DNA from 2 places in the Pseudoclavibacter sp. RFBI5 genome. Region 2 is predicted to be linked to the other one. Evidence: riboswitches for the same ligand, from Rfam matches in the RefSeq annotation. Region 2 holds a riboswitch; the other holds the start of a gene.
The links. Region 2 has a riboswitch for FMN ahead of ribD (bifunctional diaminohydroxyphosphoribosylaminopyrimidine deaminase/5-amino-6-(5-phosphoribosylamino)uracil reductase RibD). Riboswitches for the same ligand answer to the same signal wherever they lie in the genome.

Region 1: another riboswitch for FMN. It lies ahead of C5E06_RS01185 (ABC transporter permease); the one in region 2 lies ahead of ribD (bifunctional diaminohydroxyphosphoribosylaminopyrimidine deaminase/5-amino-6-(5-phosphoribosylamino)uracil reductase RibD).

What each region holds. Positions count from the first base shown of each region.
Region 1 covers NZ_PSYA01000002.1:113,395-124,245, forward strand. The annotation lists gene C5E06_RS01155 (GNAT family N-acetyltransferase) at 1-754, shown strand, start outside; gene C5E06_RS01160 (alpha/beta fold hydrolase) at 852-1,688, shown strand; gene C5E06_RS01165 (hypothetical protein) at 2,002-2,220, shown strand; gene pyrE (orotate phosphoribosyltransferase) at 2,252-2,815, shown strand; gene C5E06_RS01175 (septum formation family protein) at 2,825-3,415, shown strand; gene C5E06_RS01180 (SRPBCC family protein) at 3,439-3,867, shown strand; FMN riboswitch at 4,058-4,184, shown strand; gene C5E06_RS01185 (ABC transporter permease) at 4,287-5,096, shown strand; gene C5E06_RS01190 (ABC transporter substrate-binding protein) at 5,132-6,190, shown strand; gene C5E06_RS01195 (NAD(P)-dependent oxidoreductase) at 6,401-7,243, opposite strand; gene C5E06_RS01200 (PLP-dependent aminotransferase family protein) at 7,333-8,682, shown strand; gene C5E06_RS01205 (TMEM175 family protein) at 8,710-9,360, opposite strand; gene C5E06_RS01210 (sugar O-acetyltransferase) at 9,390-9,968, opposite strand; gene C5E06_RS01215 (site-specific DNA-methyltransferase) at 10,107-10,851, shown strand, end outside.
Region 2 covers NZ_PSYA01000004.1:2,555-13,405, reverse strand. The annotation lists gene C5E06_RS02975 (LacI family DNA-binding transcriptional regulator) at 1-204, opposite strand, end outside; gene C5E06_RS02970 (carbohydrate ABC transporter permease) at 243-1,169, opposite strand; gene C5E06_RS02965 (carbohydrate ABC transporter permease) at 1,166-2,047, opposite strand; gene C5E06_RS02960 (ABC transporter substrate-binding protein) at 2,109-3,446, opposite strand; gene C5E06_RS02955 (family 43 glycosylhydrolase) at 3,488-4,969, opposite strand; gene C5E06_RS02950 (riboflavin synthase) at 5,140-5,769, opposite strand; gene ribH (6,7-dimethyl-8-ribityllumazine synthase) at 5,772-6,281, opposite strand; gene ribB (3,4-dihydroxy-2-butanone-4-phosphate synthase) at 6,278-6,973, opposite strand; gene ribD (bifunctional diaminohydroxyphosphoribosylaminopyrimidine deaminase/5-amino-6-(5-phosphoribosylamino)uracil reductase RibD) at 6,970-8,076, opposite strand; FMN riboswitch at 8,183-8,307, opposite strand; gene C5E06_RS02930 (PIG-L deacetylase family protein) at 8,393-9,172, opposite strand; gene C5E06_RS02925 (glycosyltransferase) at 9,165-10,427, opposite strand; gene C5E06_RS02920 (MFS transporter) at 10,523-10,851, opposite strand, start outside.

The DNA.
Region 1 (10,851 bases), on a different contig from region 2:
CTCACCGACCGCGCAGCGGCTCGGCGTCGCGAAGCGCCTCATGCAGGCGGCGAGCGAGACGGCGCTCGGGTGGGGCGCATCCGCGCTCGTGCTCGACACGGGCGGCAAGAACCTCGCGGCGCAGGCGCTCTACGAGGGCCTGGGGTATCGGCGCACCAACGGGGCTGACGACGCGAGCGACACGGAGGCGGTCGCCGATGCGTCCCGCGTCCCGCACATCGACTACCGGCTGCCGTTGCAGCTCGACCCCGGCGTCGTGGTGCGGCTCGTGCGGCCGAACGAGATCGACGCCGTCTCAGCCCTCTCGCTGCGCGCCTACGAACTCGAGTACACGATCTCGGGCCACTACCGCGACGACATCGTCTCCGTCGCCGAGCGCGCCGAAGCCAACCAGGTGTGGGTCGCCGTGGATGCGGGGGACGGGGAGCTGCTCGGATCCGTCGTGACGCCGAAACCGGGGGAGCACCTCACGACGCTGCCCGAGAGCGACGAGGAGCTCGACTTCCGGCTGCTCGCCGTCGACCCAGGCGCTCGCGGGCGCGGGGTCGGCGCGATCCTCACCAGGCTCGTCATCGAGCTCGCGCGACAGCGCGGGCTGCGGCGCGTGGTCATGAACAGCGGACCGCAGATGGTGCGAGCGCACCGCCTCTACGAGCGGCTCGGCTTCTCCATCCTCGAGTCGCGCGTGCGCACCGTCGACCCCGGCGACGGGCGGCCGCCGTTCCAGCTCCTCGCCTTCACGATCGACGTCTGAGCGTTGCCTCCGAACCTCCGAGCCACCGATCCGATGCGAAGCCCGGCTCCGAATGATTCCCGATGCGTCGCAAGTCGCGGCGCGGGAAGGCACCGCAATGACTGAGATCACCGCACACCACGGCCTGCTCGCGGAAACGAAGCTCCACGTCGACGACACGGGCGGAACCGGTCGCCCCGTTGTCCTCATCCACGGTTGGCCGCTCTCGGGTGAAGCCTGGAACCACCAGGTGCCGGCCTTCGAGGCCGCCGGCCACCGCGTCGTGACCTACGACCGCCGCGGCTTCGGCCGCAGCGACAAGCCCCTCACGGGGTACAGCTACGACAGCTTCGCCGACGACCTGCAGTCGGTGCTCGAAGCCCTCGACCTGCGCGAGGTCACCCTCGTCGGCTTCTCCATGGGCGGCGGCGAAGTGGCCCGCTACCTCGCGAAGTTCGGCGACGAGCGCGTGCACAGCGTCGTCTTCGCATCCGCTGTCCCGCCGTACCTGCTGAAGACCGCCGGCAACCCGGACGGCCCCCTCGAAGCTGCAGAGGCCGCCAAGATGACGGCCGCGCTCACCGCCAACCAGGAGTCGTTCTACGACGGCTTCATCACCACGTTCTACTCGGTCGACGACAAGCTCGTCGTCTCCGAGCAGGAGCGCCAGGCGGCCATCGAGCTGACCAAGCAGGCGTTCAAGCCCGCCGCCCTGCAGGCCATGGCGGCGTTCGCGAGCACCGACTTCCGCGACGACCTGCAGGCCGTGAAGGTGCCGACGCTCGTCATCCACGGTGACAGCGACGCGACCGTGCCCTTCGAGGGGTCCGGAGCTCGCACGAACGAGGCCGTCGCCGGCTCCGAGCTGTACGTCGTGGCGGATGCGCCCCACGGCGTCAACGTGAGTCACGTCGACGAGTGGAACCGGGTCGTGCTGGAGTTCCTCAGCCGCTGATTCCGCGAGGAGCGTGACAACTCCGCTGGACGCCGGGACCCGGCCACCGTCGTTTCGGTGGCCGGGTCTCGGCGTCTCGGCGATCTCACAGCGTGCGCGCGCTCGGCGGCCTTGGAGGCGCTGGGATCGCCGCCGTCGCAGGATCCGCAGAGTTCACTGGGAGTCGCGGAGATGGGCGAGTCCAGGCCATCGACGGCCCAGGGCGCTTGACAGCGGGCCGAGGGGATTGATGGGCTGGCGGCAGCTCGACGCGCAGGACCGGAAGCATCCCGAGACAACGAAGGCCAGCTAGGCGCTGGCCGGAGGAGGCGTGATGAAGACGAACACCGTGACGAAGACCAGCGAACTCGACCCGACCACGTCGTCCGGGGCAGGCGACCATCGGCCCGCGTCCTCCGGTGGCGGCGGCATGACCGCGAGCCGCGACGAACACGGGCTGCCGACGGGCGCCGCCCTGCGGGAGTGGCGTCGCGCGCATCCGCGGGCCACGATCGCCGACGCCATCGCAGCGGACTCGCTCTCAGCGCGCTGACCGGCCCCTCGGGCGATTAGGCTTGAGGACCGTGACGACAGACCGCGACGCCCTCATCGAACTCATCCGCGACGAAGCCGTGTTCCACGGCGACTTCACCCTCACGAGCGGGAAGAAGGCGACGTACTACATCGACCTCCGCAAGCTGAGCCTCGACCACCGCGCCTCGCCGCTCATCGGACGCGTGCTGCTCGAGGTCATCGTGGAGTTCGAGACCCTCACGGGCGCGCCGGTGGATGCAGTCGGCGGCCTCACGATGGGTGCAGACCCGCTCGCGAGCGCCGTCATGCACCAGGGGCTCGCGCAGGGCAAGATCGTCGACGCGTTCGTCGTGCGCAAGGAGCCGAAGGACCACGGCCGCGGCCGCCAGGTGGAAGGGCCGGACCTGGAAGGTAAGCGGGTCGTCGTGCTCGAGGACACGTCCACCACGGGCGGCTCGCCGCTCAAGGCCATCGAAGCCCTCGAGAAGGTCGGCGCGAAGGTCGTCGGCGTCGCCGTCATCGTCGACCGCGCCACGGAAGCGCAGGGCGTCATCGAAGCCGCGGGCTACCCGTATCGCGCCGCGATCGGCCTCGAAGACCTGGGCCTCGCCTAGGCACTCCCCATGGCAGCGACCCCCACGCCTGAGGCGCGCGAGCAGCCTCAAGCACGCGAGCAGCAGGTGGAGCGCGCCGCGAAGCGCCGCAACCGCGGCGTCCTCGCAGCGCTGATCGGGGTCCTCCTCCTCGGTGGGGCCGCGCTCGGAGTCTGGCTCCAGCCGTTCGGCGACGGTCAGGTCCCGCCAGAGGAGACGGCCGGGCCCGCGCTCACCGAGGTGCCGCTCGCGGGCGCCGACGCGTCGCTGCTCGAGCCGGGCCAGTGCATCCGCGACTACGTCTCGCCCTGGGAGCCCAGGTTCGATGTCGTCGACTGCGACGCCGAGCACTCGGGGCAGCTGCTCGCCGACGTCGAGGCGACGACGCTGTCCGCAGACGCCGAGTATCCGGGCGAGGAAGCGCTCAGGGACCGCGCCCAGATCACGTGCCAGGCGAGCGACGTCCTCGACACCGCCGCGGCCGCGGCCGTGCCCGGGCTCGTCATCGAGGCCAGCTACCCCCTGAACCAGGCGGACTGGGACGCGGGGCTGCGCGGCTACCGCTGCTTCGCCTCCACGCCGGGGGCGTCCACGACCGGCTCGCTCGCGGCGAACCGGTAGCGTGCGACGGCTACGCTCATCGCATGACCTTCGTGAGTGAATCCATCGACATCGATGTGCCCGTCGACGTGCTCTTCAACCTCTACGCCGAGCCGGAGTCGCTCCCGAGCGTCCTCAGCATCGTGAAGCACGTCGAGGTGCTCGGCCCTGATCTCATCAGGTGGGACGTCGAGCTCGTCGGGCAGCGACGCTCGATCGACGCGAAGGTCGTCGTCAACGAGCCGGGCAAGCGCCTTCGCTGGGAATCGGTCGAGGGCCGTGCGTCCTTCGCCGCCGAGGTGCGCACCGAGGCGATCACCCCGGCCAGCACCCGCGTGACGGTGGATGCGGAGTTCGACGCCGGCGGCATCGCCGAGCGCCTCGGCCTCGCGAAGCCCATCGCAGCAGCCGCGATCTCCAGCGAGCTCCGCAGCGCGAAGAAGACCGCGGAGGCGCAGGCCGCCGCCGGATAGCCGTGTCTCGAGATGGCTTTCGCGCCTCGGGATGTGTTGCAAGCCATCCGCGTGCGTGCAGACCATCCCGAGAGAACGGTGGCAAGGGCGACGACGCTGCTGTCCAGGCATTCCCTGGAGCTGTTCGCTCGTCGCGGAGCGTCACGATGTCGCGCATCACGGGGGCGTGTCGTATTCTGGCGACAGAGTCCACGTGCTCCGGGGTCGGTGTAATTCCGAGCCGGCGGTTATAGTCCGCGACCTGCTCCCGCAAGGGAGTGGCTGATCTGGTGAAATTCCGGAACCGACGGTGAAAGTCCGGAAGGGAGGCGCACGTGACGGCACGCCTCGGCGTACCGTCAGCTCGTGGAATCCGCCGACCAGTTCGGCGACCTCCACGCGCCTCGTCATCCCCGGAGCTTTCCACGAAAGCCGGGTAGATGAACACGACGTCAGCACGCTTCCTCGCACCGATCACGGTGGCGATCGGTGTGCTCGCCGTGTGGTGGCTCGTCACGGCGGCGGGGCTCATCTCGCCGCAGTTCCTCCCTGCTCCCGGCCAGCTCGCCGAGCGCTTCTGGCTCGACGTGACGAAGGGCCCGATGCTGGGCCACGCGTGGGTGACGCTCTCGGCGGCCCTGCTCGGCAGTCTCCTCGCGATCCTCGTGGCCGTGCCGCTCGGCTACCTCATCGCGCGCCTCCCGTGGGTCGATGTCGCGATCACCCCGTACGTGGCCGCGTCGCAGGCCGTCCCGGCCATCGCCCTCGCACCCCTGCTCGTGCTGTGGATCGGCTACGGCCTCGCCCCGACGGTCGTGCTCTGCGCGATCATGTCGTTCTTCCCGATGATCGTCACGACCGTGCTCGGCGTGCGGCAGCTCCCGCAGGACGTCATCGAGGCGGGGCGCATCGACGGCGCCAACTGGTACCAGCTGCTGTGGTGGGTCGAGGGGCCGCTCGCCCTGCCGAGCGTGCTCGCCGGCATCCGCGCCGGTGTGACGCTGTCCATCACGGGTGCCGTCGTCGGCGAGTTCACGATGGGTGGGCGGGGGCTCGGCATGCTCCTCACCCTCAACCGCGACGCCAACGACATCCCCGGTATCTTCTCCACGCTGCTCATGCTCGTGCTCCTCGCCGTCGCCCTGTACATCCTCATGCGGCTGTTCCAGAACGCCGTGACCTGGAACGACGACGAACCCAAGTCGAGGCGGCGCGCCCGCGTGCTCGCCGACGAACCGCTCCCCGCCTGACCTCACACCCGCCCTCTCTCGATCTGGAGACGCCCATGAACACTCGTCCAACCACCGCGGGCTTCCGCTCGCGGGCCGTGCGCTCCGTCATCGCGGCCGGCGCCGTGGCAGCCGTGGCCGTGCTCGCCGGATGCTCCCCCTCGGCAGACGGCAACGGCGCGGAGGCACCCGCCGCGGCCGCGGGCGACGTGACCATCGGCCTCACCTACACCCCGAACATCCAGTTCGTGCCGTTCTACGTGGCCGAGGCGAAGGGCTACTTCGACGACAAGGGCGTCAACGTGGAGCTGCGGCACCACGGCGAGGGCGAGGACCTGTTCGGTGCGCTCGCGAACGGCACGGAGGACTTCGTGTACGCGGGCGGCGATGAGATCACGCAGGCGCGGGCGGCCGACATCCCCGTCACCTCGGTGGCGACGCTCTACAACACGTACCCGGCGACGCTCATCGTGCCGGAGGACTCCGACATCACGACGGCCGAGGATGCGCGCGGCAAGACCATCGGCACGCCCGGCCCCTACGGGCAGACGTACTTCGCGCTGCTGTCGCTGCTGCAGAGCAACGGGCTGACGGCGGACGACGTGAAGATCGAGTACATCGGCTACACGCAGCAGGCGGCGCTCACGACGGGCGCGGTCGATGGGGTCATGGGCTACATCAACAACGACGCCGTGCAGTTCGAGAAGGCGGGCTTCCCGGTTCGCACGATCGAGATCGCGCCGGCGGATGCGCCGACCCTCGTCGGCCCGTCCCTGGGGGTCGCCGACTCGATCATCGAGGGCGACGACGCGTCGATCACCCCCGTGCTCGAGGCCCTCGCACTGGCCACGCAGGACGTGATCGACAACCCGGAGGAGTCGATCGACATCGCCGCCGAGTACATCCCGACCCTCTACACGGACGAGGCGAAGAGCGACGCGCTCGCGACGCTCGAGGCGACCATCCCGTTCCTGTCCGCGCAGGAGGGGCAGCCGCTCTTCACGAACGACGCCGACGTGTGGGCCACGATGGCGACGTTCATGAGCGATCAGGACCTGCTCGAGAAGCCGCTGGACGGCGACGCGTTCACGAACGCGTACGTGCCAAAGGGCTAGACGTCTGAGACCAGGACGTTGTTGACGCGGCGCCGGCAATAACGCCCAGTTCAGTGCTGCGACGAGGACGGCGGCGTTGGAGACGACGAATACCAGTCGTGGCCAGTGGCCAGTGAGTGGGGCGGACGAAGTTGAGGACCAGGCTGACGGGCAGGACTCCCGTGTAGGTGATGACGGCCTGTCGCCAGGTTCCGGGCCGGAATGCTGGCCTCACAGAGTGCTGAAACCTTCGCGCCAGCTTGGGTGCTGCAGAACGAGACCGGTGTCATGGGCGCGCGCGTTCGAGACGGGGCGACCGATATTGCCGGAGTCCGGGGTGTTCGGCTCGGGTGCGCCGACTGCGGCCGCGAAGAGTGGTGCCCACTCGTACCCGGCCGCGGGCTCGTCGTCGACGATGTTCCAGATCCCGCTCGGCCACCCCAGCGCGAGGAGGGCCGCGTGGGCAGCATCGGCGGTGTGGATGAAGGACGCCACTGTCTCGGTGGTCTGCAAGCGACCGGCTCGTGCGTCCTGTCCGTAGCGTCCGTCGCGGGAGTACCAGGTGTCTGGTCCATAGAGCTGACCAAACCGCAACACAACATGCTCCGGGATCTCGCTGACCGCAGACTCGAGCGCCCTCACCGCGGAGATCGTCGTACGCCTGGGTTCGGCGGGGTCGGGATCGAGCGGCTCGGCCTCTCCGGCGAGTTCGGCTCCAGAGGAGTAGACCCAGGAGATGCTCTCTGCGATCATCCGAGACGTACCAGCCTGCCGGGCTGCGTCGACGAGATTGCGGGTGCCCACGATGCGCAAGCGCGCGTTGCTTGCAGAGCTTCCCGTGCCGAGATCCGTCAGGAGATGCACGATCACCTCTGGTCTTGCCTGGCCCACCGCCTGCAACACGGCGTCTCTGTCGAGCGCATCAACGACGATCGGGGCCGCGCCGAGCCGGCTCAAGAGGGCCGCCCTGACCTCGGAGCGGGTTGTGGCTGCCACCTCATGCCCGGCCGCGTTGAGCAGCGGAATGAGTGCACGCCCGAGCACGCCGGAACCACCAGCAATGAAGATGCGCAACAGGAACCCCTCTCGTCAGGAACGCTCACGAGGCTAAACCAGCCCTGGACCATCTGAAAGTTCCAGATGACGAGCAGTATCTTGGTCCAATGGATGATCTCTTCCGTCTGGACAGGTCATTGCCGAAAGCGCGTGCGGTCGAGCACACCATCCGCAATGCGATCGCACGAGGTGCCCTCGCTCAAGGGGCCAGGTTGCCTGCGACGCGCGAACTCGCTGTGGAGTTCGGCATCGCCCGCAACACCGTCGTGGCCGCGATCGACGACCTCGTCGCCGAAGGCGTCCTGGAAGCCCGGCCGCGGGCCGGGATTTTCGTCGCTCGCAACACCTCCCCGGCACACCGCACGGAGAAGACTGCCCCCGGGATGCGGTCTGGGTTTGATCTGCGACCAGGGCAGCCTGAGCGTGGCTCCTTCCCGACCGCACGATGGCTCGCTGCCACCCGGCGCGCCGCGTCATCCGCGGGGGCCTTCGAAACGGATGGAGCGGGCGTCTTGGAGTTGCGCAGCGAGCTCGCGGCCTATCTCAGTCGAGCCCGCGGGGTAGAGACCACTGCCGAGGCGATCGTGATCTGTGCTGGTTTCCGCACCGCCTGCACGCTTCTTGCCGCCGCACTCGCATCTCAGGGCGCGACAACGATCGAGATCGAAGACCCATCGCTGCCCGGGATCGACCGGCCCTGGCGCACGGCCGGGCTCACCGTGAACGATCTTCCCGTAGACAACGACGGTGCGGATGTCAGTCAGCTACGCAATGAGACCAACGCAGTCCTGCTGACCCCGGCGCATCAGTTCCCGCTCGGCGGCGCGCTCGCCCCCACCCGACGTCAACTCGTCGCTGATTGGGCCACAACAAACGACAGCTACATCATCGAGGACGACTACGACGGCGAATTCCGCTTCGATCGTCGCCCGATCGCGGCACTGCAACGATCCGTGCCCGAACACGTCGTCTACGCGGGTAGCGCCAGCAAGACCCTCGATCCCGGGCTTCGGCTCGGCTGGCTCGTCCTTCCGCACGATCTCGTACAGCCCGTCACTGAGGTCTCCGAGGCCCTCACTGGCGGCGCCCCGGTACTCAACCAGCTCGCTCTCGCGTACCTGATCCGCAGCGAGGACTACGAACGCCACATCCGCCGCCAGCGCCGCGAATACGCTCGACGCCGCGCCTATCTTCAACGCGCGCTCCACAGTGCGGGGTACGACGTCCCCGGTATCCCGGCCGGACTCCACGCCCTGATCCCGGTGAGTGAGGATCAGGTGACCTTGGCGAGCGACCATGACGGCCTCTCCTCAGACGCTGTCGCAGTGCACACGCTTTCCCGCTACACCCGAAGCCATCCGCAACCCCGAGCGCTCGTCACCGGATTCGCTACACCCTCGCGCCCTCAATTCGAACCAGCGATCAACGCCCTCATCGCGCTACTGAACACGCCTTGACGTCTACAACCTCACGGCGAGCAACGGCTAGGCGTCCTCCGGCTCCTCGCCGTCGCGCGCGGCCATCCGCTTCTGGATGGCCGACGAGACGGGGCCCGTGAGGAGCAGCAGCAGCCAGGTGTAGCGCGCAGGGTCCGGGCCGAGGAGCAACGCGACCTGGATCGACAGGGCGAACACGGCCGGCACGACGAACGTGAACGCCGACCGGCGGCGCGCCGCCCGCGACGGCTCCGTGAGCCCGCGGTGCACGGCCACGACCCAGATGACGTGCTGCGCGAGCGACGCGCAGATGATGTTGACGGCGTAGAGCACGACCGGCAGGGGCTGCGCGTCGAGGGTCGCCTCGCTCATCGACGCGGTGCTGAACGGCAGCAGCACGATGAAGAACATCGCCACGATGTTGGTGTTGAGCAGCGGGCCGTCGAGCGCCGACACCTCGCCCATGAGGCGGTGGTTGACCTTCCAGAAGTTCGCGATGACGAAGAAGCTGATCGCGAAGGCGAGGAGCTGGTCGAGCACGCCGGAGCCGGCGAGCGCATCCCAGCTCGCCCAATGGTCTGCCGTTGGCGGCACGATGTCGACGACAAGCAGGGTGATGGCGACCGCGTAGACCGCGTCGAAGAACGTCAGCCCACGGTCGAACTCCGTGGTGCCGCGTGCGTAGCTGCGTGAAGCCATGATGGATGCTCCGTCTCCGTGAGGTCCGGTCAGTCGAGGGATCGGATGACGCGTGCCGGGTTGCCCACGGCGACGACATTCGCGGGCAGGTCCTTCGTGACGACGGCACCAGCGCCCACGACCGTGTTCTCGCCGATCGTGACGCCGGGGCAGACGATGACGCCGCCGCCAAGCCACACGTTGTCGCCGAGCGTGATGGGCGCGCCCGCCTCGTAGCCGGCGCGACGGGGCTCGGGGTCGAGCGGATGCGTCGGCGTCAGCAGCTGCACGTTCGGCCCGATCTGGCAGCTCGCACCGATCGTGATGGGAGTGACGTCGAGCGCCACGAGACCTACGTTGACGAAGGTGCCGTCGCCGATCGTGATGTTGGAGCCGTAGTCGACGTACAGGGGCGCCTTCACGGTGACGTTCGCGCCCAGACTGCCGAGGAGCTCGGCGAGGATCCCGGATGCGCGCTCCGTGTCGACGGGGAACGCCGCGTTGTACTCGGCCTGCAGCCGAACCGCGCGCTCCGCCCCCGCCAGCAGCTCCGGGTCGTCCGCGTGGTACAGCTCGCCGGCGAGCATCCGCTGCTTCATGGTGCGACCGTCGTCGAAGTTCACCGTCATGGCAGAACCCTAGCCTGCGCCCGGATACGGCCGAGTGTGCACGTTCCGGCTCGCTCGGCGCGTTAATCTCGACGGGTGACCTCGTTGTGGAACGCCGCAGGACCCGACCTCGTCGTGCACGGCGACAACCTCGACGCCATGAGTCGCCTCCCAGACGGTGCCTTCCAGGTGATCTACCTCGATCCGCCCTTCAACACCGGCAAGCAGCAGAAGCGGCAGTCGGTGAAGGTGAAACGGCAGTCGCCAGTGGAGGAGTCCGTCGAAGCCGCCGAGCTCGGGGAGGCGCTCGCGCACGACGCCGCGCCCGCCGAATCGGAGGCCGCGGCCCCAGCATCCACGCCGCTCACCCGCACGGGGTTCCAAGGTCGCAGCTACGAGCACACCCTCGGGGAGCTCTCGGCGTTCAACGACGAGTTCGCCGACTACTGGGGCTTCCTCGAGCCCCGCCTCGTGGAGGCCTGGCGGCTGCTCGACGAGACGGGCACCCTGTACCTGCACCTCGACTACCGGGAATCGCACTACGCGAAGGTGGTCCTCGACGCGCTCGTGGGGCGCGACAAGTTCCTCAACGAGATCATCTGGGCGTACGACTACGGGGCGCGCACGTCGAAGCGGTGGCCGGCGAAGCACGACACGATCCTCGTCTACGTGAAGGACCCGAAGAAGTACCACTTCGATGCCGCCGAGGTCGACCGTGAGCCGTACATGGCACCCGGCCTGGTCACCGAGGCGAAGCGGGAGCGGGGCAAGCTGCCGACGGACGTCTGGTGGCACACGATCGTCTCCCCGACCGGGAAGGAGCGCACCGGCTACGCGACGCAGAAGCCGGCGGGGCTGCTGCGGCGCATGATCCGCGCATCCAGCCGTGAGGGCGACTGGGTGG
Region 2 (10,851 bases):
GATGGCATCGGCGACCAGCCCGATGAAGCGAGACGTCCCCCGTGAGAGGGTTTTGGCCAGCGCATTCGGACGGTATCCGAGTTCAGCGACAACGTGCTGCACTCGGCGGCGCGCATCCTCGCCGATGCGCGCGCCCTTCTTGTTGTTGACGACATGGGAGACCGTGGCGACGGACACTCCCGCCGCCTTGGCAACCTCGCGCATGGTCACGGGGGGCCCGTTCTTAGGGTGCTCGGACAAGTTCATCCCTTGGTCGCTCCACTCTCAAGGCCGCTGATCATGGCCTTGTTCAGCACAAGGAAGACGAGAAGCAGCGGCGTCACGGTGACGCAGACGGCAGCGAACGTTGCCGTCCAGTCGGTGTTGCCCATCGCGCCAATATAGTTCTGCAGTCCGAGTGGGATCGTCTTGAGCCCATCCGACAGCACGAAGGTGTTCGCGAAGATGAAGTCGTTCCAGATGAAGATGCTGTTGACGAGGACAACCGTGATGATCGTGTTCACGGAAAGCGGGAACGTGATCTGGGTGAAGATACGGTACGGTCCAGCCCCGTCGAGGGATGCGGCCTCGTACATCTCGCGTGGAATGTACTCGTAGAACGAGGAGAACAGGTAGACCGCCATCGGCATCGCGAATGCGGCGAGAGGGATGATCATCGACAGGTGCGTGTCGAGCAGCCCGATCTGCGAGTAGTCGATGAACAGCGGCACAAGCGCAATCTGCACGGGCACGATGATGCCCAGCAGGAAGAGCCCTCGAACAAGTCCGCTGAGTCGGAACCCGAGCACCTGGAGAGCGAACGCAGCCATCATTCCCGCGATCACGATGAGCGCACTCGAACCGAGCGTGACGATGAAGCTATTCGCGATGTTGAGCCAGAGGTTGCCGGTGGCGAACGCTCGCGAGTAGTTCTCGAGCGTGAACTCCGCCGGAAGCGCGAAGGGATTTCCGCCGGCGAAATCCGCAGCCGTGCGGAAGCTCGTGACGAAGAGCCACGCCAGGGGATACACCTGCGCCAGCACGATAAGCACGACGGTCACGGTGAGGAGCGTTCGCTGGACCCGCACTCGCGGCGGTCGGGGTGAACGCGAGCGACGCGGCCCTGGTATTGGCGCTGGCTGGGGTTCCACTGGCGACGTGGCGGGGGTGAGAACACGTGTCGCGGTCATGAGGCGTCCCTTCTACGGAGAAGCAGGAAGATGAGACCAACAGCGACGAGGCACTCGACAACGATGAACACGGAGATCGCGCTGGCGTAGCCGTAGTCGGTGTGCACGAAAGCTGTCTTGTACATGTAGGTGGTCAGGAGCTCCGACGACTGTCCTGGCCCACCGTTGGTCAGGAGGTACGGGATATCGAAACCACGCAGCGCGAAGGTGGTCGCCATGATCGTGGTTGTGATCCAGACGGGCCGAATGTAGGGGAATCGGATTCGCCAGAAGACCTGCCACCAGGACGCCCCATCGAGACGAGCAGCCTCTTCGAGCTCTTTCGGAACCGCGATGAGGGCTGCATAGATGATGAGCATGTACAGGCCCGTGAACCTCCACCCCTCTGGAATCGAGACCGCAAGAAGCACTGTCTGCACGTTGGAAAGCCAGGCAGTCTGCCATGCCCCGAGACCAAACCATTCGAGGAGCTGGTTGATCAGACCGATTGGCTCCAGCGAGTAGATGCGCTGGAAGAGGAACGCGATCGCCACCGTTGAGATGACGGCAGGCAGGAGGTAGAGCGTCTTCACGAGCTCCCGTGCTCTCGGCATCGCAGTGAGAAGCCCCGCGACCGCGAGTGCGCCGCCGAGCTGCAGCACAAGACAGATGACCAGATACCCGAGGGCGTTCACGAACGACGTCCAGAAGACATCATCGCGCGTGAACATCTTCACGTAGTTGTCGAGACCCACGAAGACCATGTTCGTGATGCCGTCCCAGCGGTAGAAGCTCAGGATCAGTGACTGCACGATCGGCAGCAGGACCGCAGCACTGTAGAGGAGCAGCGGCGGGAGGAGGAAGACCAGCACCGAGAGACGAGATCGGAGTGGGAGCATCGAGGCGAACGGCTTCTTCTGACGACGCGGGCGAGGACCGTGATTCTCTGCGGGGGCTGCGTTACTCAACGCGGTTCTCCGAGATCGCGGCGTCCATGGTCTCCACGAACTGGTCCGGAGTGATGTCCCCCTGCACCAGCAATGTCAACTCCTGCTGAAGCCGCGTGTTGGTGGCTGGGTCGAGCTGGGTGTCCCACGGCATGGCGATCGCGCCTCCGGTGTCGTCGGCCTGGGAGACTGCCTGCTCATAGAGCGGGGTGGCGCCTCCCGGGATAACCGTCTCTGCGGAGACCGTCGGGGAGATCGCACCTGTCGCGGCGTAGAGCGTCGGGTATCGCTCGAGTGCGAACGCGAGGAAGTCGCGAACCAGTGGGTCATAGGTCTTGGTGTTCACGGCCATCCCGATTCCCGATGGCGTGACGTACTCGTTGTCGGCGGTGACGGCTCCGTCGATGGTGGGGAGGGTGAAGTAGTCGACGTTGTCCCGCACGCCGGAATCCAGCGATTCGGTGGCCAGGTTTCCGAGCTCCCAGGTGCCGGTGTTGTAGATGGCCGCTTTACCCGAGGTGAACAATGCTTGCGCATCCGCGTACCCCGTGGACGAGAAGCCTTCCTGGAAGCAGCCGGCCTGCCCAAGCGAGGAGAGCCATTCTGCAGCTGCGCGTCCCGCCGGGTCAGAGAAATTCGCGTCTCCGTTCTTCAGGTCCTGGATGTATTCGGGACCAACCATGCGGAACGGGTAGTAGGCCATGTAGCGTTCAAGCGGCCATTGGTCCTGTCCGTTGAGGGCGATCGGGGTGATCCCTGCCGCCCGCAGACCCTCGCACACCTTTGGGAAGTCATCGAGCGTCGCGGGCAGCTGCACACCTGCTTGGTCGAGAAGAGCCTGGTTGTACCAGAAGAACTCGAGCTGGAACTCGAACGGCACCATGCGGAGCGTCCCGTCATCGAACCGTTGGTAGTTGAGCGCCGTCTCGCGGTAGTCGTCGGCAAGCCCGAGATCTTCCAGGAGCGCATCGATATCGAGCATCCGCCCCTGACCGGCGAGCTTCTGGGCGAACGGAGTCGCGTCCGTGTCGAAGAGCTCAGGAAGCTGGTTGGCCGCGGCCAGCGTCTCGTACTTTTGAATGTAGGAAGGACGATCGGGGGTCGTGATGAGGTTGAGCGCAAAGCCGGGATGTTCAGCGGCGTACTCTTCGGCGATCTGCTGCATTGCCGTGATTACACCCCCGTCAGCCGGCCTGGACAGGAGCCACGAGATCTCCCTGGGGACGATCTCACCCTCCGGATTTACGTTGCTCGGGTCGACGCTCTGAGCGCCACCGGCGCAGGCCGTGAGTGCAAGCGCCGCGGCCGCGACGGTCGCGACGATGGCGGTCTTCCTGGATGTTCTGAACATGATCGAGATCTCCGTTGATTGATCGGGACAGTGGATGAAGGTCAGCTCGCCGTAGTGACGAGGTGCTGATGGCGCGGGGAAGGCGAATGGGGCGCTGAGTCGCGGCTCTGGATGATGAAGCTGTCGACGGTGACGGTGCCCTCAGCGACGAAGACGCCCAGACGGCCGGCGGGCAGGTCGTAGAGCCGAGTGCTCAGGACCACGGCATTGTCGACGGTCGCGACGCAGAGTTCACCGTCGAGGATGACCTCGAGCTCGTGCACGCCCGCGTCGAGGGAGCAGGGTCGTTCGAGTTCCACGACGTGGGGAACATCCCCGGAGATGTGCCACTGCTCGGTGCCGGTCGATGCCCGCGGCCAGCGATCGAAGACGAGGCGATTGCGCTTCGGTTCGAGGCGCAGTCGGTACCCCGTGTCGCCATCTGCGCTGGCCCGCAGCAGGACGCCGCATTCGGTGGTGTCCTGCGTGATGTCGAATCGCGCACGCACGCGGGCAGAGCTCGGCGCGTCTCGGTCGGTCAGCACCTCGGCGTAGCCGTCCGACGCGGCAAGCACCGTCCCTGGTGCGATGCCGCCTGAACCGGCAAGCGTGTCGAACGTCTCTCGGAGCTCGGCCGCCGGATGGAACGAGAGTGTCCCATCGGACGCTTGTTCCGCTTCGAGCACGGACAGGGTGCCCGCCCACTGCCAGGGGCCGTCGTCGCGTGCCCCCTCTCGCGTTGCGATCCAGCCGAAGAAGAAGCGTCGGCCTTCTCGTTCTGCAGATTTCGCCGCGTAGTAGGCCCGCCCGTCAAGGGTGTCATGTTCCGGGACCTGCCAGGGACCTTCGAGGCTGCGCGACATCCGGTAGCGGGTGGCGAAAGCATCGCTGAACTCCGAGTACACGAGGTACCACCAGTCGCCCCACTGAAACACCTCTGGGCACTCGTGCGCGACGTACTGCCGCGGGTCCCAGAACGGCGCAGCAGCATGCCAAGTCGTGAGGTCCTTCGAGGTGCACTGCGCGATGACACCGCGGCGTCGATCGGGACCGTGCTCGTGGCGAGCAGTGATGAGCATCCGCCAGAGCTGCTGATCGGCATCCCACAACACGAACGGATCGCGCCAGTCACCGGTTTCGTAGCCGGGTGTAGCGCCGAATGTGTGTGCGGGGTGACGCTCCCAGGTGCGCATACCGTCCGAGCTTGTTGCGTGCATGACCACCTGAAGCGCCCGACCGTCCTGGCCGGTGATGGCTGGGTTCTGCCCCGTGTAGAACAGGTGGTGGTGGCCGTTCTGGTCGAGCACGACGCTGCCCGTGTAGACGTTGAAGTCGGCGGCCTCTGGACCACCCGATGCGAGCGCGACCCCGGTCTCGGAGAAGTCGACGACGTTGTCCGACTCGATGCGGTGCCAGGGCATGCCAGCCTTCGGGGCTTCACGGGTCTCGTGGAGGTAGAAGAGGTGGAAGCGTCCGCCTTCCTGCCACGGGATCACGTCGCCTACCCAAGCTCCGTCTGGCTTGTAGAACCCTCGTTGGTCCATGTCACCTCATTGTTCGTGGTTAATCGGTTACGCAGACTATAACCACACGCCATCACCTTGATCAAGCGGTTAATCAAGATCGAGGTGGTCCGCTGAGATTCGCTGAGCTGCATGGTGCCGGTTTCCCGCCGGGCAGACGGAGCGAAGAGCTCGCCCCGCCTGCCCCTCGCTCACGCCTGGTGACCCGCGAGCCGCGCCACGTGGCGCGCGAGGATGTCGGTCTCGACGTTCACCCGGTCCCCGACGCCAAGGTCGCCGAGGGTCGTCGCGGCGAGCGTCTCGGGGATGAGCGACACCTCGAACCAGGGCGAGCCATCTGCGCCGGCTCGCCCGACGCCGTTGACGGCACTGACCGCGCTGACCGTCAGCGAGACACCCGACACGGCGACCGACCCCTTGTCGACGAGCAGCCTCGCGTGCGCTGGGTCGATGGCGAAGCGGATGCGCCGCCACGCGTCGAAGCGCTCCACCTCCAGCACCTCGCTGGTCGTGTCGATGTGCCCCTGCACGATGTGGCCACCGAGGCGATCGCCGAGGCGCATGGCGCGTTCGAGGTTCACCGCTTCCCCCTCGGCCCGGTCGCCGAGCGCGGAGGCACGCAGCGTCTCCCCCATGACGTCCGCGGTGAAGCCGTCGTCGAGCAGCTCGGCGACGGTGAGGCAGACGCCGTCGACCGAGATGGAGTCGCCGATCCTCGCGTCGCTGACGCTGAGCGGGGCGCGCAGCGTGAGGCGCGCGTCCGTGTCATGCCGTTCGATGCTCGAGATCCGACCGAGCTCTTCGATGATGCCCGTGAACACGGTCAGCCCCGTCCGCTCGTGGGCAGGCTTGCCGGCTGGCTCGCGGGCCATTCCCGGAGCGCGCTCGCGGTGGCGATGGCGGCGAGTGCCGCATCCGCCCCCTTGTCCTCGAAGCTCCCCGGCAGGCCGATGCGGGCCTGCACCTGGGCTTCGTCGTCGCACGTGAGCACCCCGAAGCCGACCGGGATGCCCGTGCGCACGGCCACGTCGGTGAGGCCGTTGGTCGCGGCCGTGCACACGTAGTCGAAGTGCGGGGTGCCGCCACGGATGACCACGCCGAGCGCGACGATCGCGTCCGGCCTGCTCATGGCTATGCGGCTCGCCGCGACGGGCAGCTCGAACGAGCCGGGAACCCGCACGACCTGGACGTCGGTGACGCCGGCATCGGCGAGTGCGCGCTGGGCGCCGTCGAGCAGCGCGTCCATCGCCGTCTCGTGCCACTCGGCCGCGACGACGACGACTCGCATGCCGCGCCCGTCTGCCTGCACTGTCGGTGCTCCGTGTCCGCTCATCGTCGCGCTCCTCTCACGTGCGCCTGGGCGGCGCGCTGCTGGCTGTGGTCCTGCGGTTCTTCCTGCGTGCGCACTGCGGGGAAGCCCGGATGCTCCCTGCGGTGGCGCACGAGGTCGTCGACGTGCAGCAGCACCAGGTCGGTGGCTGCCGCGAGCTCGAGCGCCTCGCCGAACGACAGCATCTCGCCGTCGTCCCGCACGAGCTCGGCGATGACGCCCACCTCGCCGGTGCCAGCGAGGCGCACCAGGTCGACGGCCGCCTCGGTGTGCCCCGGACGCTCGAGCACGCCGCCATCCACGGCGCGCAGGGGCAGCACGTGGCCCGGGCGGATGAGATCGCTCGGCCGCGCGTCCGCTGCGGCGAGGGCGCGGACGGTCGCTGCCCGGTCGGTTGCCGAGATGCCCGTCGTCACCCCCTCGGCCGCGTCGACCGTGACCGTGTAGGCGGTGCCGCGCGCGTCCTCGCTGCGTTCCACCATGATCGGCAGGCTGAGCCGGTCGGCGAGCGCCGCCGGGAGGGGCGCGCAGAGGAGCCCGGAGGAATGGCGGATGATCCAGCCCATCCACTCGGGGGTGGCGGTGTTCGCCGCGAGGATCGCGTCGACCTCGTTCTCGCGTGAGGAGGCGTCGGCGACGAGCACGGGGCGTCCCGCCCGCAGCGCCTCGAGTGCCCGGAGCAGTTCAGCGTTCATGCTGCGACTCCCACGGGTGCAGCGCCGGGGACGTGAACGGCGGGTGATTCGGGGCCCCGGACGAGCCGGATGAGCGTGTCCACGCCCAGCGGATGCACGGAGTCGGTGGTCCACCTGTTCGCGTCCCGGAGGCTCCCGATGTCGAGCGACGCGACGGAGCTCGCCCCGTCGCCCAGCAGGATGGGCGCGACGTAGGCGTCGATCTCGTCGACGAGTCCGGCGCGCAGGAAGGCCGCCGCGATGGTGGGGCCGCCTTCGACGATGACGTGGCGGACGCCCCTCGCGTGCAGGACCTCCAGGGCGTCGACCGGGTCGTGCGTCCGGAGGTGCACGAACAGCTCCGGCTCCGCGCGCACGGCGGCGCCCTCCTCGACCTCGCGCAGCCCCATCACGACGCGCAGGGGCTGAGACGCGTCGGTCGCGGCGATTCCCCGCACCGACAGCGATGGGTCGTCGGCGCGCTGCGTTCCGGTGCCGACGAGGATCGCGCAGGCCTCGGCCCGCCGACCGTGCGCGTGCGCCCTGGCGGCCTCGGAGGTGATCCACTGGCTCGACCCGTCGGCGGCGGCGACCCTCCCGTCGAGCGTGGATGCGAGCTTGAGCGTCACGAACGGCCGCCGCTCGGTGACATTGACGAGCCAGACCCGCAGGAGTGACTCGGCCTCGACCTGCCGGGTGCCCATCGACACGCTCACCCCGTGCGCGCGAAGGCGCGCCGCTCCCCCGGATGCGATCGGGTTCGGGTCCGCGACCGCGTAGACGACCTCCGCGACACCTGCGTGCAGGAGGGCGTCGGCGCACGACGGCGTCCTGCCGCTGTGGGCGCAGGGCTCGAGGGTCACGACGGCGGTCGCACCCCGCACATCCGCCCCGGCTGCGCGCGCGGCGTCGAGCGCGGCGGCCTCCGCGTGCGGGGTGCCCGCTCCGCGGTGGTGGCCGCTTCCCAGGATGCGGCGCGGGCCGCCCTCGCCGGAGGGCGGCGCGAGCAGGACGCACCCGACCTGTGGGTTCGGATCTCGGGCTGGCCCTCGGGCCGCCAGGGAGAGCGCCAATTGCATGGCGGCGTCGACAGTGTCGACGCGTGTGGGTTCTTGGATCGGCATGGCCGGACCTCCGCGTTTCGCGTACCACGGGGCCATGTCCCGGTGCCGGCGCAGCCGGAGAGTCCGGCAGCCGACGCCTCGGAGGCCCTCGCCGAAACGAGCGCCTCCCATGCACCTACCATCCGGACTTTAACCGTCGGTCCCGGAATTCCACCAGGTCAACCGCTCGCGGACGAGCGGGTCGCGGACTCTCACCGCCGGTTCGGACTTTCACCGACCCCGGAGCATGTTGCACGGCGAGCATAAGCCCGCAAGCTTGGCGTGTGACGTCGTGGGACATCTCGCACCCAGGTGGGTGCCCGCGCGGACGGCCTCGCTACGCCACCACTTCGCGCAGACCGATCGCGAGGTGCACGTCCTGCCGCTGCCCGCCCGAGTGCACGAGCGACGCGCCCTCGTCGTCGACCGTGAGCTGGGTGCGGTGGCTGCGGAGGGCGGCGAGGACCGCGGCCCGGTGCTGCTCGAGGTCGAACCACTCGAGGTCGCCGATCTCGGCCGCGAGGGCACGCTCGCTCTGCTCGACGAGCTCCGCGAATCGCACACCGGCTGCCCGCGATGCGGCGAGGCTCGCTTCCCGCGCCCGAACATGGTCGGGGTGCCCGTACCCGCCGGTCGCGTCGTAGCTGATGACGAGGTCCGGCCCGTCATGGGCGATCGCGGCGGCGAGATCAGCGGTGACCTCCTCGAGCGGGGCGACGCTCAGCGACCGCAGGTCAGTCTCGTCGGCGGGGCCCGCGAGGCCCGGCCGCAGCCAGCGCATCCCCGAATCACGGTAGTCGCGGGGTGCGAGGCCCTCGGCGCGTGCGGGGGCGGTGCCGAGCCAGCGGTGCTCGTCGATGCCGAGGGCGTCGAGCGAGCCGCGCAGCTCCCGCTCCCGCACGGCCGCGAGCTCCCCGACGGAGGTGGCATCTGGCAGCGCGCCGTCGACGATCTCGCCGAGCTCGCCGCGCGTGCACGTCACGAGCGTGACTCGTGCGCCGCGTTCGTGGAGCTCGCGGAGCAGGGCGCCGCCGGCAAGCACCTCGTCGTCGGGATGCGCGTGCACGACCAGCGCGTGGCGCACCGAGTCGAGCAGGCTGTGGCCGGCCTCAGGCACGCGCGGAACCCGGCCGGGCCTGTGCGACGAGGTCGCGGAACACCGAGAGGAGGCCTTCCGCGCTGAGGTCCCACGAGTGGGTGAGCGCGTGCTCGCGTGCGGCGCGGCTCATGCGCTCGGCGACCTCGGACTGTCGGAGGATGCCCGCGATGGCGGCCGCCCAGTCGGCGGGGTCGCGCGTCTCGAGCAGGATGCCGGTGACGCCGTCGACGACAGCCTCGCGGAGTCCGCCGGCTGCGGAGGCGACGACGGGCACCCCGGATGCCGCGGCCTCGAGCGCGACGAGACCGTACGTCTCGGAGTGGGAGGGGATCAGCACGAGGTCCACGAGGCGCAGCTGGGCTGCGAGCGCGTGCCGGCTGAGCGAGCCGATGTACTGCACATGGTCGGCGAGCCCGTGCTGCTCGACGGCGTCATGCAGGCGAGCCTCGTATTCGCGGCCGTCGGCATCCGGCGGTGCGGCGCCCACGAGCACGTAGTCGGGGCGGACGTCGGCGTCGACCTCGGCGATCGCGTCGAGGGCCAGGTCGAACCCCTTGAGCGGATGCAGGCGCCCGGCAGACAGGGCACGCCTGGGTCGCTGCTCGTGCGCGGCCGGCTCAGCCCGCGCATCCCAGGCGGGGAAGAAGAGGTCGGCGTCGACGCCAGGCGGCACGATGTGCGTGATCGCGGGGTCGCCGCCGAGCCTCGAGAGGACGGTGTCGCGTTCGGCCCTGCTGACGACGACGATCGCGTCGACGGACTTCGCGAGCATCGCCTCGCCGGCGAGCCGTCCCGGCGATTCTGCGCGTTCCCCGTCGGCGAGCGGCGTGGAGCTGTCCGCGGCGATGGAGTGGAAGCTCTGCGCGATCGGGATCCCGAACTCGCGGGCGACGGGCAGGGCGGCGACGCCCGAGAACCAGTGCTGGGCGTGCAGCACATCGACGGGCAGTTCTCCGAGGAGCGTGGCGAGCGCATCCTGGAATTCGCGGATGACGTGCTCGTGCTCCCCCTTCGCGATGAGGCGGGCCGGCCCGGCGTCGAGGTTGTGGAGGCACAGGTTCTCGCGCAGCTGCACGGTGGGCGCCGAGTCTGGATCGCTTCGTCGCGTGATGAGCTCGACCTGGTGGCCGCGGGCGGCGAGCGCCTCGGCCTGGGCGAGCACGACGACGTTCATGCCACCTGCATCCTTGGTGCCCGGCTCGTCGAGCGGGGAGGTGTGGAGCACGACAAACGCGATACGGAGTGGGCGCTCATCGGAGAGGACGTCAGGCATGCCTCCGACCGTAGGCCCCGCGGCCCCACTTTTCCATTCGGGATGCCCTCGGTTACGCACCGGGGTGGCGTCCGGCCGTTCCGATGGGGCCGCCGTCATCCGTCAGCCCGTCGCCGAGATCTGCGGTCGTGCAGGGCCAGCGGTGCGCAGATGAGGATGAGCGTGCAGATTGCGGAGATCGCGAGGGCGGGGCCCGGGCCGACGCGGTCGGTGAGCGTCCCGAATGCTGCCGCGCCGAGCGCTGCGCCGAGGTTGACGGCGGTGTTGATCCAGCTGCTCGCCTCGGTTCGCGCTCGCGGGTCGGTGCGAGCGTCCGCGGCGAGGTAGCCGACGATGAGGGTCGGCGCCAGGAAGAGGCCGCTGAGCGCGAAGCCGACGATCGCGACGCCGACGCCCCCGAGGAGCCCGGTCACAGTGATGATCG